2 regions of the Thioalkalivibrio sp. ALE23 genome follow, and region 1 is predicted to be linked to the other one. Evidence: predicted binding sites of a transcription regulator. Region 1 holds the regulator's gene; the other holds the start of a gene.
The links. The regulator LexA, encoded in region 1, represses DNA repair genes until DNA is damaged. The targets are predictions, from matches to a motif close to TACTGTNNATATNNACAGTA.

Region 2: a site for LexA is predicted at 2,667-2,686, ahead of F573_RS0106670 (error-prone DNA polymerase). Genes of this name have one in related genera too.

The regions. Positions count from the first base shown of each region.
Region 1 is NZ_KB900033.1:76,996-82,681, forward strand. It holds partial or broken gene F573_RS14215 (GreA/GreB family elongation factor) at 1-33, shown strand, start outside; gene F573_RS0107105 (DNA polymerase Y family protein) at 43-1,485, opposite strand; gene imuA (translesion DNA synthesis-associated protein ImuA) at 1,641-2,294, opposite strand; gene lexA (transcriptional repressor LexA) at 2,291-2,935, opposite strand; gene F573_RS0107120 (S10 family peptidase) at 2,999-4,510, opposite strand; gene F573_RS0107125 (FKBP-type peptidyl-prolyl cis-trans isomerase) at 4,510-5,283, opposite strand; gene F573_RS0107130 (ABC transporter permease) at 5,355-5,686, opposite strand, start outside.
Region 2 is NZ_KB900032.1:615,546-621,231, reverse strand. It holds gene F573_RS0106690 (GNAT family N-acetyltransferase) at 1-182, shown strand, start outside; gene aat (leucyl/phenylalanyl-tRNA--protein transferase) at 543-1,292, shown strand; gene F573_RS0106680 (hypothetical protein) at 1,308-1,934, opposite strand; gene gloA (lactoylglutathione lyase) at 2,087-2,587, shown strand; gene F573_RS0106670 (error-prone DNA polymerase) at 2,688-5,686, shown strand, end outside.

The DNA of each region.
Region 1 (5,686 bases):
CAGCCGGAGCGGGCGGGCGAACACCACCGGTAACCGCGGGGGCTATCCCCAGTAGCCCTGGCGATACCATTGCCCGCTGCGCAGGCAGCGGAACACCCAGACCCCGCGACCGCGGGGGTCGCGCGCCAGGGCATAGTCGCGGCGCTGATCGTTTCCCCGGTCCCACCAGCCGTTTTCCATGCGTCCCAGGGGCTGCAGCCCCTGCAGATCCGTGGCCGCTGCCGGCACCGGCGCGTGCACCCACAGGGCCGTGCCGCAGGCCTGCTGCGCGGGACCGGGCGTGGATCGGCCCCGTTGCAGGGTGGAGCCGACGGGCTCCTGCGCGTCTTCCGGGGCCGGGGTTCCCCGGTTGCTCAGGCCGCCGACCTTCTGTGCCCCCAGGCGCGCCCGCAGGCGGGCAAGCACGGCGGGCAGGTGCGTGCCCGGGTTGTTCTCGCCGGCGGGGTCTCCGGTCAGCAGGCCGTCATCGGTGGCGGGCGGGTCCAGCAGGTCGGCCGCGTGCAGGCGCAGGCCGATGACCGGGGCCTGCAGGGTTTCGCGCTCCAGTCGGGTCTGCCACAGGCTCAGCCAGTCCGCCGCGCGGATGCCCGGCTGGCCGCGTTCCAGGCTCAGGCGGGTGGTGGCCTCGCGATGCCGCAGTTCCAGCTGCATGCGCTGCAGGCTCAGGGCCCGCCCGCGCAATTGCTGCTCGGCCTGCTGCAGCAGGCGGCGCAGCGGGAACACCAGCGCGGTGCTTGCGCGGATTTCGTGATCCAGGCGCAGGGCGAGTTCCAGGGTGGCCGGGGGACAAAAGCGCGGCAGGGCCTCGCGGGCATCGCCCAGCAGGCGGTCGATGGTCTGCAGCAGTGCCGGTTCGTGGCGTCGTGCCAGTTCCGCGCGCGGCAGACGCAGCAGGTCACCGAACATCCGCAGGCCGGTGGCCTGTAGGGCCTCGCGGGTGCCCGCGGGCAACGGCAGGGTGTTCAGCGGGAAGCGTGCCAGATTGCGGCGCAGGGCGTCGCGGTCCTCGGGGATCTCCGGGTGCCGGTGCGTGGCGAACAGCCGTGCAGCGGCCGGGCTGCGGGCCATGCCGGTGCGCGGCTGGAAACCCAGTTCGCGCAGCAGGGCCTCCACGCGTTCGCGCAGGGCCGGAAGCCCGCCGAACAGGCGCCGGCTGCGCCCGGCCTCGAGCAGGATGCGCTGCTCTTCGGGTTCGGGATGCACGTGGTCGCTGAACTGCAGCAGGGCGGCGGCCAGCTGGTGAATCTCGCGCGCACGGGCCGCCGGGTCGTCCTCGATCAGTTCCGGGGTGTCCAGCAGGGCCAGGGCATCGCCCAGGGGCATGCCCGGACGGGCGCCGGCGCGGCGCGCGGCACGGTTGGCGGCATGCACCCGGGGGCGTTCCCCGCGTTCCACGATCAGCAGGGGGTGCTGCGCGAGACGGTCGGCATCCGCGCGGCGGCGGGCCTGGAGGTCCAGGGCCAGATGCGGAAGCTGCACGGCCAGCCAGCATTCCCGGGCCTCCGGCGCGGGGACGGGAGCGGGGTCAGGTTCCCGCGCCGGCTCCGGGAGCCCCGGGAGCCCCGGGAGCAGTTGCAGGGTCGGACCCGGGGGGGCTTGCTCCGTGTCGGGTGCCGGCCGCGCAGGGCGTGCGTCCGGGATCACGGGGTGCCCTCCGCGGGAGGCGGGTGTGCCACGGAGAGATCCAGCGGCCGGCCGCGCCGGTACCGGGCGCCGCTGCCCTTGATGAAGTGCAGGCGCAGGCCCCGGCCATGGGGCTGCCATTGCAGGCGCTGATGTGCGGGTGAGGGCTGTTCCGCGGCCTGTGGTGGACGATGGAGCACGGCACAGGCGCGGCTTTCGCCGGCCGCCAGGCGCAGACGCCGCAGTCGTGCGGTCTCCGCGGGGCCATGGATCCAGATCAGCAACACGCCAAAGGCCGGGTCGCGCAGGCACTGTTCCGCACTCCACAGGCGTTCGCCGTCCTGGTCGGCCCGCACCAGCAGGACCCGCTCCGGGGGAATGCCCAGCTGTTGCCAGCCGGGGAGCCAGGGGGTGGCCGGCGGGCCGATCAGGGCGATCCACAGCCGTGCGCGCCCGCAGGCGGCGAGCATCGGGACCAGCAGGCGGGTCTCGCCGCTGCCGAAGGGCGCGCCCAGCAGTTCCACCAGCTGGCCGCGCGGCCAGCCGCCGCCCAGGGCCGTTTCCAGTTCGGGTGTCCCCGCTGGCCAGACCGCGTCGCCGCTGGCGGGGGCGCCCTGGCGGCCGCGCCACAGGGACGGGTGTTCCAGCAGTGAGTCCAGGGCGCGGCTCATTCCCTTTCCAGATCGCGCAGCACGCCCACGCCGATCCCCTCGATCGCGAGTTCGCGGCGCTCGGGGTCGATCTCGATGGGGGCGAAATCCGGGTTTTCGGGCAGCAGGCGGATCCGCGAACCATCGTGGTGGAAGCGCTTGACCGTGACCTCGTCCTCGATGCGCGCGACCACGATCTGGCCATCCCGGGCCTCCGGCGTGCGGCGCACGGCGAGCAGGTCACCGTCGAGGATGCCGGCATCGCGCATGCTTTCGCCGTGTACCCGCAGCAGGTAGTCGGGGCGGGCGCGGAACAGGGCGTCGCCGAGTTGGTAGTGCCCCTCGATGTGTTCGGTGGCCAGCAGCGGCGAGCCGGCCGCGACCCGGCCGATCAGGGGAATGCCCTCCGCCCCGGACGGCGTGGCGGGCGAGGGGCGCGTGTCGGGGGACAGGCGGATCCCGCGGGCCGCCCCGCCCACCAGTTCGATCGCACCCTTGCGCACCAGGGCCTTGAGGTGGCATTCCGCCGCATGCGGCGAGCGGAAACCGAAGGCCGCGGCGATCTCGTTGCGCGTAGGCGCGGTGCCCTGGGTGGTCACCACCTCGGTGATGTAGTCGAGGATGGCCTGCTGGCGCGGGGTGAGCGACGGGACGGACGACACGGGGGCGGCTCCGGATACTGTTCATAATTACAGTAACCGGAGGGCGCCCGGGTCGGCAAGCGGTCAGTCGGGGTCCGCTTCAGCTCCGTCTTCTGCGTGTCCGGTGTAGAAGCGCCGGGCGTCGTCGAACAGCCCGGCGTTGGTGTCGGCACGCATGTACAGCATGTGCCCGCCGGGATAGCGGCCGGTGACGATGCGCTCGTCGTCGCCCGGGTCCGCGGCATGCGCGATCTGCCCCAGCAGCCATTCGGTGGCGAAATAGGGGGTGATCAGGTCGGCCTCGCCGTGCACGCTGAAGATGCGAAAGCGGGGATCGAGTGCCAGGGCGGTGGCCAGGTCGTCCATCGCCGAGGCCGGGCCGGTCCGCTGCGAGCTGTCCCAGTCCCAGGCACCGAAGACCTCGCGGCTGAGCAGGCGATACTGATGCCCGTGCGACCAGTCCAGGGTGTTGCGCAGGTGGTCCAGCATGGCGGTGGACAGCGGGGCCACCAGACCGTCGAGGATGGCATCGGCCCGCGGCCGCGTGCGGGTCGGGACCGGATCCGGCGAATCGATCCCGCCATCGTACAGGCTGACCAGCCGGCCCTCGTCTCGCAGCAGGCCACGCTGCGCCATGTTCAGGGTGATGCGGCCGCCGGTCGCGCGCAGGTGGTCGCGGTCGATGCCGGTGAAGCGGGCCACTTCATCGATCCAGTCGGCGTCGATCCGTCCCGGGTGCAGCAGCCCCTCGAGATAGTCCCCCAGCGCGAATGCCTCCGCCTGCTCGAGGCTCGGCGGGTCATCGCCCAGGCGGTCATGCGCGCGTGCCGAGGCGGTCAGCGCCGGCAGCATCAGGGCGTGCGGGAGCGGACGGCCGGTGCCGCCCTCGAGCATGCCGAAATCCAGCGCGGGGGAGACCAGCACCGTGCCCGAGACGCTGATGCCGGAGTTGCGCATCAGCCGCGCGGGCAGGGCACCGGCGCGATAGCCGCCATAGCTTTCCCCGCCGAGGTACACCGGGTCGCCGCGCCGTCCGTGGTCGTCCAGCCAGCGTTCCAGGGTTTCTTCCAGGGCGGCCAGGTCGCCCTCCGGCTCGAAGAAATCTTCGGGATCGCCGGCCTCCATCACCCGACTGAAACCGGTGCCCGGCGGATCGATGAAGACGAGGTCGGTAAACGCCAGCCAGGTCTTCGGGTTGTCCGTCAGCCGTGGTGGCGTGGCGGCCGACAGGCCCCGGTCGTCGGTGTCCAGGACCCGCGGTCCGAGTCCGCCGACGTTGAGATAGGCCGAGGCCGCCCCCGGGCCGCCGTTGAACAGGAAGGTCACCGGGCGGTCGGTGTCTTCATCCTCCACCGTGTAGGCCACGCTGAAGACCCGTGCCTCGGGGTGTTCGCGATCCTCGCCCAGCGGGGTGTAGCCGACCGTCGCGCGGTATTCCAGCCGTTCGCCGTCCACCGTTTCAAGCGAATGCGTGGTGGTCACCGGCTCGGGGAGTACCGCCGGAAGGTCCTCACGATTGTCTTCTTCGCCCGGTGCCGGGGCAGCGAGCAGCAGCAGGACCAGACCGAGGGCCCCGGGGCCGGCGTGTCGCCGCATCAGCAAACCGCCGTCTCCTCGGTGTCGGGGCAGTCGTGCTGCACCACGCGGTCTTCTTCCAGCCAGTGCTTGATGCCGTCGGTGACGTTGTAGACGTCCTCGTACCCCAGACCGTCGGCCAGCGCGCGGGCCAGCACGCCGGTGCGGCTGCCGGTGCGGCAGATCAGGACCACGGTGTCATCCGGGTCTACCGCATCGGTGAACGCCTGACCGAATTGCGGAATGAACTGGCCGCGTTCGTCGAAGGCGGTCATGCGCAGGCTGCCTTCGACCACCCCGGTCTCGGCCCATTCGTCGGGCCGGCGGATGTCGACCACGGTCACGTCGTCGCGTTCCAGCATCCCGGCCAGTTCGTTATTGTTCAGGCCGCCGAAGGGCGCCCGCTCCACTTCCAGGATCTCCACTTCGAAGCGCAGAGTGGCGTTCGGCGGGATCACGTCACCGGCGCCGCGTGACCCGTAGCCCAGTTCCGGCGGGATGATGATCTCGCGCTTCCCACCCTCGCGCATGCCCTCCAGGCCCTTCTCCCAGCCCGGAATGACCTCGCCGGCACCCAGGGTCAGGGTGAACGGCTGGCCGCGGTCACGACTGGAATCGAAGGGTTCGCCCTGATCCTCGCCGTCCTCGTACACCCAGCCGGTGTAATGTACGGTCACGGTGTCATGACGCACGACCTCGTCGCCGTCGCCTTCCTCGATGTCACGGATTTCCACGTTCTGCGCCAGCGCGGCGGCCGGCAGGGCCAGAAGGATTGCAAACAGCCAGTTCTTCATCGATTCGTACCTGAAGGTGATGGAAAGGGTTCGTTTTAGAGGACAACGCGAATCATTGGAGCATTCCCGCTCTATTGCAACAGCCGGCGGCGGATGCGGTAGCTGGCCACGCTGATGGCCAGGACCCCGTAGCCAGTGATGACCGCGAGATGGGGCAGCCACCGGACCGGCCATTCGCCGGTCATCAATGGCCGCACCAGCTCGATCACATGAGCCAGCGGCAGCATCCAGGTCAGGGTCTGCACCCAGCCGGGGAGCTGTTCCAGGGGGAAGAAAACCCCGGACAGCAGCAGCATGGGGGTGACCGCCAGGGTGAAGTAGTAGAGGAAGAAGTCGTAGCTGCGCGCCAGCGAGGTGATGACCAGCGCCAGGGCGCCGAAGGTGAAGGCGGCGAGAAAGATCA
Region 2 (5,686 bases), on a different contig from region 1:
AGATCCCGCGCGGCTTCCTGCCCACGCCCACCTGGTCGGTCCACGCGATCCTGACCCCGGGCTTCGACGGGCCGGTGCGCGATTTCTGCGAACGCGAGGCGGACCTGATGCGCAGCCACTGCGAGCGCCTGCACGAGCATTCACCCTATCGCCAGGGAGAATCCGGCCATGCCCCCGATTAACCCCGCGATTAATCCCGTAGGAGGCCAGCCTCTGGCCGATCCGGCGCAGGAGATTGTCCGGACGCACAATCGGCCGGAGGGCCGGCCTCCCACCGGGGGCAGGGTTCGCCCCGTCGTAGGAGGCCAGCCCCTGGCCGATCCGGCGCAAGAGATTGCCCGAACGCACAATCGGCCGGAGGGCCGGCCTCCTACCGGGGGCAGGGTTCGCCCCGTCGTAGGAGGCCAGCCCCTGGCCGATCCGGCGCAAGAGATTGCCCGAACGCACAATCGGCCGGAGGGCCGGCCTCCCACCGTCGTAGGAGGCCAGCCCTCTGGCCGATCCGGCGCTGGCCGATCCGGCACCGACCGATCAGGCGCCGCATGAGCCCCCGCAGCCCCATCACCCTCCCCTGGCTGGATCCGGATCACCCGGAGGCGCCGTTCCCGCCGGCGGAGACCGCGCTGGACGAGCCCAACGGCCTGCTCGCCGCCGGCGGCGATCTCTCCGTGCCGCGCCTGGTCAACGCCTACCGCAGCGGGATCTTCCCCTGGTTCGAGGCCGGCCAGCCGATCCTGTGGTGGAGCCCCGACCCGCGCGCGGTGCTGGAACCCGGCGCCTTCCGCATCCGGCGCTCGCTGCGCAAGACCCTGCGCAACGCCGGCTACACCGTCACCTTCGACCGCGCCTTCGAGCGCGTGATCGCTGGCTGTGCCGGCCCGCGCGCCCGCTCCGCCGGCACCTGGATCACCCAGAGCATGCAGGAGGCCTATACCGCGCTGCATCGCGTGGGCCATGCGCATTCGGTGGAGGTGTGGGACGGCCCGCGGCTGATCGGCGGGCTCTACGGGGTGGCCGCGGGCCGGCTGTTCTGCGGCGAGTCCATGTTCAGCCTCGAGCGCGACGCCTCGAAGATTGCCCTCGCCTGGCTGTGCCGCCACATGGTGGCCCGGGACTGGCCGCTGATCGACACCCAGATGGCCACCGAACACCTGGTGAACCTGGGCGCGATCGAACTCCCGCGCGACACGTTCCTCCGCCGGATCCGTCCCCTGGTCGCCGACCGGACCGTGCCGCCGCCGGGCCCCTGGACGCTCGACCCGGACCTGCATCCGCTGGACCCGGAGTGGTAGACCCCGGGCAGACCGTCACTGGCGACAAAACGGCCCCACCTGCCAGAACCGCCGGCAGCGGAACTCGGACTCGCAGCTCTCCAGCTGGCTCGCATAGCGACTGGCGCGGTCACGCACCTGACGCGCGGCGCGCTGCACCCCGGGCTTGCCGCGATAGCTGCCGCGGTTATAGCCGCCCTGCCCCTCGTGGTAGGCGAGATACAGGTGCTCCGGGTTATGCAGGGAAACCCCGGTCATGCGCCGGGTGCGCTCGTTGTACCAGCCGATGAAGTCGGTCGCGTGCTTCATGTGCGTGCGCCGGGCGAAGCGGCTGCCGGCGTCCTCGCGGTATTCGCCCCAGACGGGGTCCTGGGCCTGGGCATAGCCATAGGCCGAGGACGGCCGGCGCCACGGGATGATCCCCAGCAGGCGCTCGCGTGGCGGGCGCACGTGGCTGCGGAACGAGGACTCCTGCTGGATGATCGCCATCTGCGTGGCAATGGGCGTGCCCCATTGCTCCTGGGAGTCCAGGGCGTAGTCGTACCAGCGCGGTTCCTCGCGGAAGATCTCGCAGATGTTGCTCTGATCCTGCGGCGGCGAGGGCGAGAGCATCGCGCAGCCGCTGGCCGTCAGCACCAGGGCCAGCAGGGCCAGGGCCCGCATTGCCAGTCGTGAGTTCACCCCGATCTCCGTATTCTTCCCTTGCGATCCGCGCAGTATAGGACAGCACGCACCGGCCGGGCAGTTGCGGGAGACGCCGGGGGCGTGTTCCATTCTCCCGACCCATCCCATTCGGCCGAACAAAGGATCCGCACATGAGCGACAACCCCACCGCAGGCTTCCGCTTCAACCACACCATGCTGCGCGTGAAGGACCCCGACGCGTCGCTGGATTTCTACCGCCGCGTGTTCGGCATGGAGCTGGTGAAGACCCTGGACTTCCCGGAATTCGAGTTCACGCTGTATTTCCTCGCGCGTCAGGACGACGACGAACCCGCCCCGCCGCAGGACGAGGGCGAACGCACCCGCTGGATGTTCAGCCAGCGCGGCATCCTCGAGCTGACCTACAACTACGGCACCGAGAAGGATCCGGACTTCCACTACCACGACGGCAACGCCGAACCGCAGGGCTTCGGCCACATCTGCTTCTCGGTGCCCGACCTGGACGCCGCGGTGCGCTGGTTCGACCAGAATAACGTGGAGTTCGTGAAGCGCCCGGACGAGGGCGGACTGAAGGACATCGCCTTCGTGAAGGACCTCGACGGCTACTGGATCGAGATCCTGGAGCCCGCGCGCCTCACCGGCCTGGGGCGCTGATCCCCCGCCCCATTTCCGAAGCCCCCTGACAGCCCTCGCCGTCCCCCGGAATCCGGGGGGCGGCTTGCTTCGCCCGTGATACTGTACAAATATACAGTACATGGACGAACGCGAACCCGCAGCCGACACCGCCCCGGCCTTTGCCGAGCTGACGGCGCTGAGCAACTTCTCGTTCCTGCGCGGGGCCTCGCACCCGGAGGAGCTGGTGGAGCGCGCGGCGGCGCTGGGCTATCGCGCGCTGGCGCTGACCGACATCGCCTCGCTGGCGGGCCTGGTGCGCGCGCACGAGGCGGCGCAGCGCACCGGCGTGCACCTGATCGCGGGCGCCCGCCTGCAGCTGGCCGACGGCCCCGAACTGACCGTGCTGGTGCGCGACCGCACGGGCTATGCCGCCCTGTGCCGCCTGATCACCACCGCGCGCGGGGCCGCGGACAAGGGCGAGCACCACCTGACCCGGGCGGATCTGGAGGCAGTCCCGGAAGCGGAGCGCGCCGGCTGGCACGTGCTGCTGCATCTGTGGCCGGAATCCGACACGGCCGATCCCGACGACGCAGCGGCCTGGCTGCGGGCATGGGCCGCGCCCGGGCAGGGACATCTGGCGGTGGCGCTGCTGCGGACGCCCGGGGATCCGGCGCAGATCGCCCGGGCACGGCAGCTCGCGCAGGCACACGACCTGCCGGTGACGGCCTGCGGCGACGTGCACATGCATGCCCGCGGCCGCCGCGCACTGCAGGATGTCCTGACCGCCCTGCATCACCGCTGCACGGTCGCGCAGGCCGCCGGCGAGCTGTTCCCCAACGGCGAACGCTGCCTGCGCCCGCGCGCCGATCTGGCCACGCTGTATCCCGCCGCCTGGCTGTGCCACGCGGTCGCCATCGCCGACGACTGCCGCTTCTCCCTGGACGAACTCGAATACCACTACCCCACCGACCCGCTGCCGCCCGGGCGCACCGCCACCGAGTACCTGCGCGATGAGAGCCTGCGCGGGGCCCGCAAGCGCTGGCCCGACGGTATCCCGGAGGCGGTACAGGCGCAGATCGAGCGCGAGCTGGGCATCATCGCCGAGCTGGGTTACGAGCCGTATTTCCTCACCGTGTACGACATCGTGCGCTTCGCGCGCAGCCGCGGGATCCTGTGCCAGGGGCGGGGTTCGGCGGCCAACTCGGCGGTGTGCTACGCGCTGGGCATCACCGCGGTGGATCCGTCGCGCTCGAGCATGCTGTTCGAGCGCTTCATCTCCGCCGAGCGCGGCGAGCCACCGGATATCGACGTCGACTTCGAGCACGAGCGCCGCGAGGAGGTGATCCAGTACATCTACCGGCGCTACGGCCGCAACCGCGCGGCACTGGCCTGTACCGTGATCCGCTATCGCCGCCGCAGCGCCCTGCGCGACGTGGGCCGGGCGCTGGGGCTCTCGCGCGCGCGACTGGACGCGCTGACCGCCAACCTCGCCTGGTGGGACGAGGGCATCCCGCCCGAGCGCCTGCGCGAGGTCGGCCTGGAACCCGACGGTGCCCTGGCCCGCCAGTGGCAGGCCCTGACCGCCGAGCTGGTCGGTTTCCCGCGCCATCTGTCGCAGCACACCGGGGGCTTCGTGATCGCCGCCGGGCGGCTCGACGAGCTGGTGCCGATCGAGAACGCGGCGATGCCCGAACGCAGCGTGATCCAGTGGGACAAGGACGACCTCGACGCCGCCGGCCTGCTGAAGATCGACGTGCTGTCGCTGGGGATGCTCTCCTGCGTGCGCCGCGCGCTGGAGCTGATGCACCGGCACCGCGGCCGCGACTGGGGCCTGGCCGACATCCCGGCCGAGGACCCGGCGGTCTACGCGATGCTGCAGAAGGCCGACAGCCTGGGGGTGTTCCAGATCGAGTCACGCGCGCAGATGAGCATGCTGCCGCGGCTGAAGCCGAAGAACTTCTACGACCTGGTGATCGAGATCGCCATCGTGCGGCCCGGCCCCATCCAGGGCGAGATGGTGCATCCCTATCTCAAGCGCCGGGCACACCCCGAGCGGGTGCGCTTCCCCAACGCGGAGATCGAGCGGGTGCTGGGGCGCACCCTGGGCGTGCCCATCTTCCAGGAACAGGTGATCGAGCTGGCGATGGTGGCGGCCGGGTTCTCCGCCGGCGAGGCCGACGGGCTGCGCCGCTCCATCGGCGCCTGGCGCCGCCGCGGGGATCTCGGGCGCTGGCGCGAGCGGCTGCTGGAGGGGATGCGCGAGCGCGGCTATTCCGCCGAGTTCGCCGAGCGGCTGTATCGCCAGATCCTCGGCTTCGGCGAGTACGGCTTCCCCGAATCGCACTCCGCCAGCTTCGCGCTGATCACCTGGGTCTCGGCCTGGCTGAAGTGCTTCGAGCCGGCGATCTTCGCCTGCGCGCTGCTCAACAGCCAGCCGATGGGCTTCTACGGCCCGGCGCAGATCGTGGCCGATGCCCGCCGTCACGGCGTGGAGGTGCGCCCGGTGGACGTGAACCACAGCCAGCCGGAATGCAGCCTCGAGGCCGCCGGCGACTCACCGGATACGCCGGACGCGCCGGACGTGCCGGATGCCCCGCTGGCCCTGCGCCTGGGCTTCAACCGCGTCCAGGGCCTGCGTCGGGAGGTCGCCGAACGCATCCACGCGGCCCGCGCCGAGGGCCCGTTCAGCGACGTGCCCGAGCTGGTCGCACGCGCCCGGCTGAGCCGGGCCGAGGCCGGCCGGCTGGCGCGCGCCGGGGCCCTGGCCGGGCTGGCCGGCAACCGCCATCAGGCGCGCTGGGCCGCCGATGCGGTGGAGGCGCCGCTGCCGCTGTTCGAGGGCCTGCCGCAACACGCCGAGCCCGCCGACGCCCCGCACGAGCCACGCGAGCCGAACGAGCCGGGGCAGGCCGGGGACAACGCCCGCACGCCCCTGCTGCCGGTGCCCGACGCGGTGGACGACCTGATCCAGGACTACGCCACCACCGGCCTCACGCTGGGACCGCACCCGCTGGCCCTGCTGCGCCCGCAGCTCGAACGCCGACGCCTGCCGGATTCCGCGACGCTTTCCGCGCGCCGGCGCCCCGGCCCGGCGCGCTACGCGGGTCTGGTGATCACCCGCCAGCGCCCGGGCTCGGC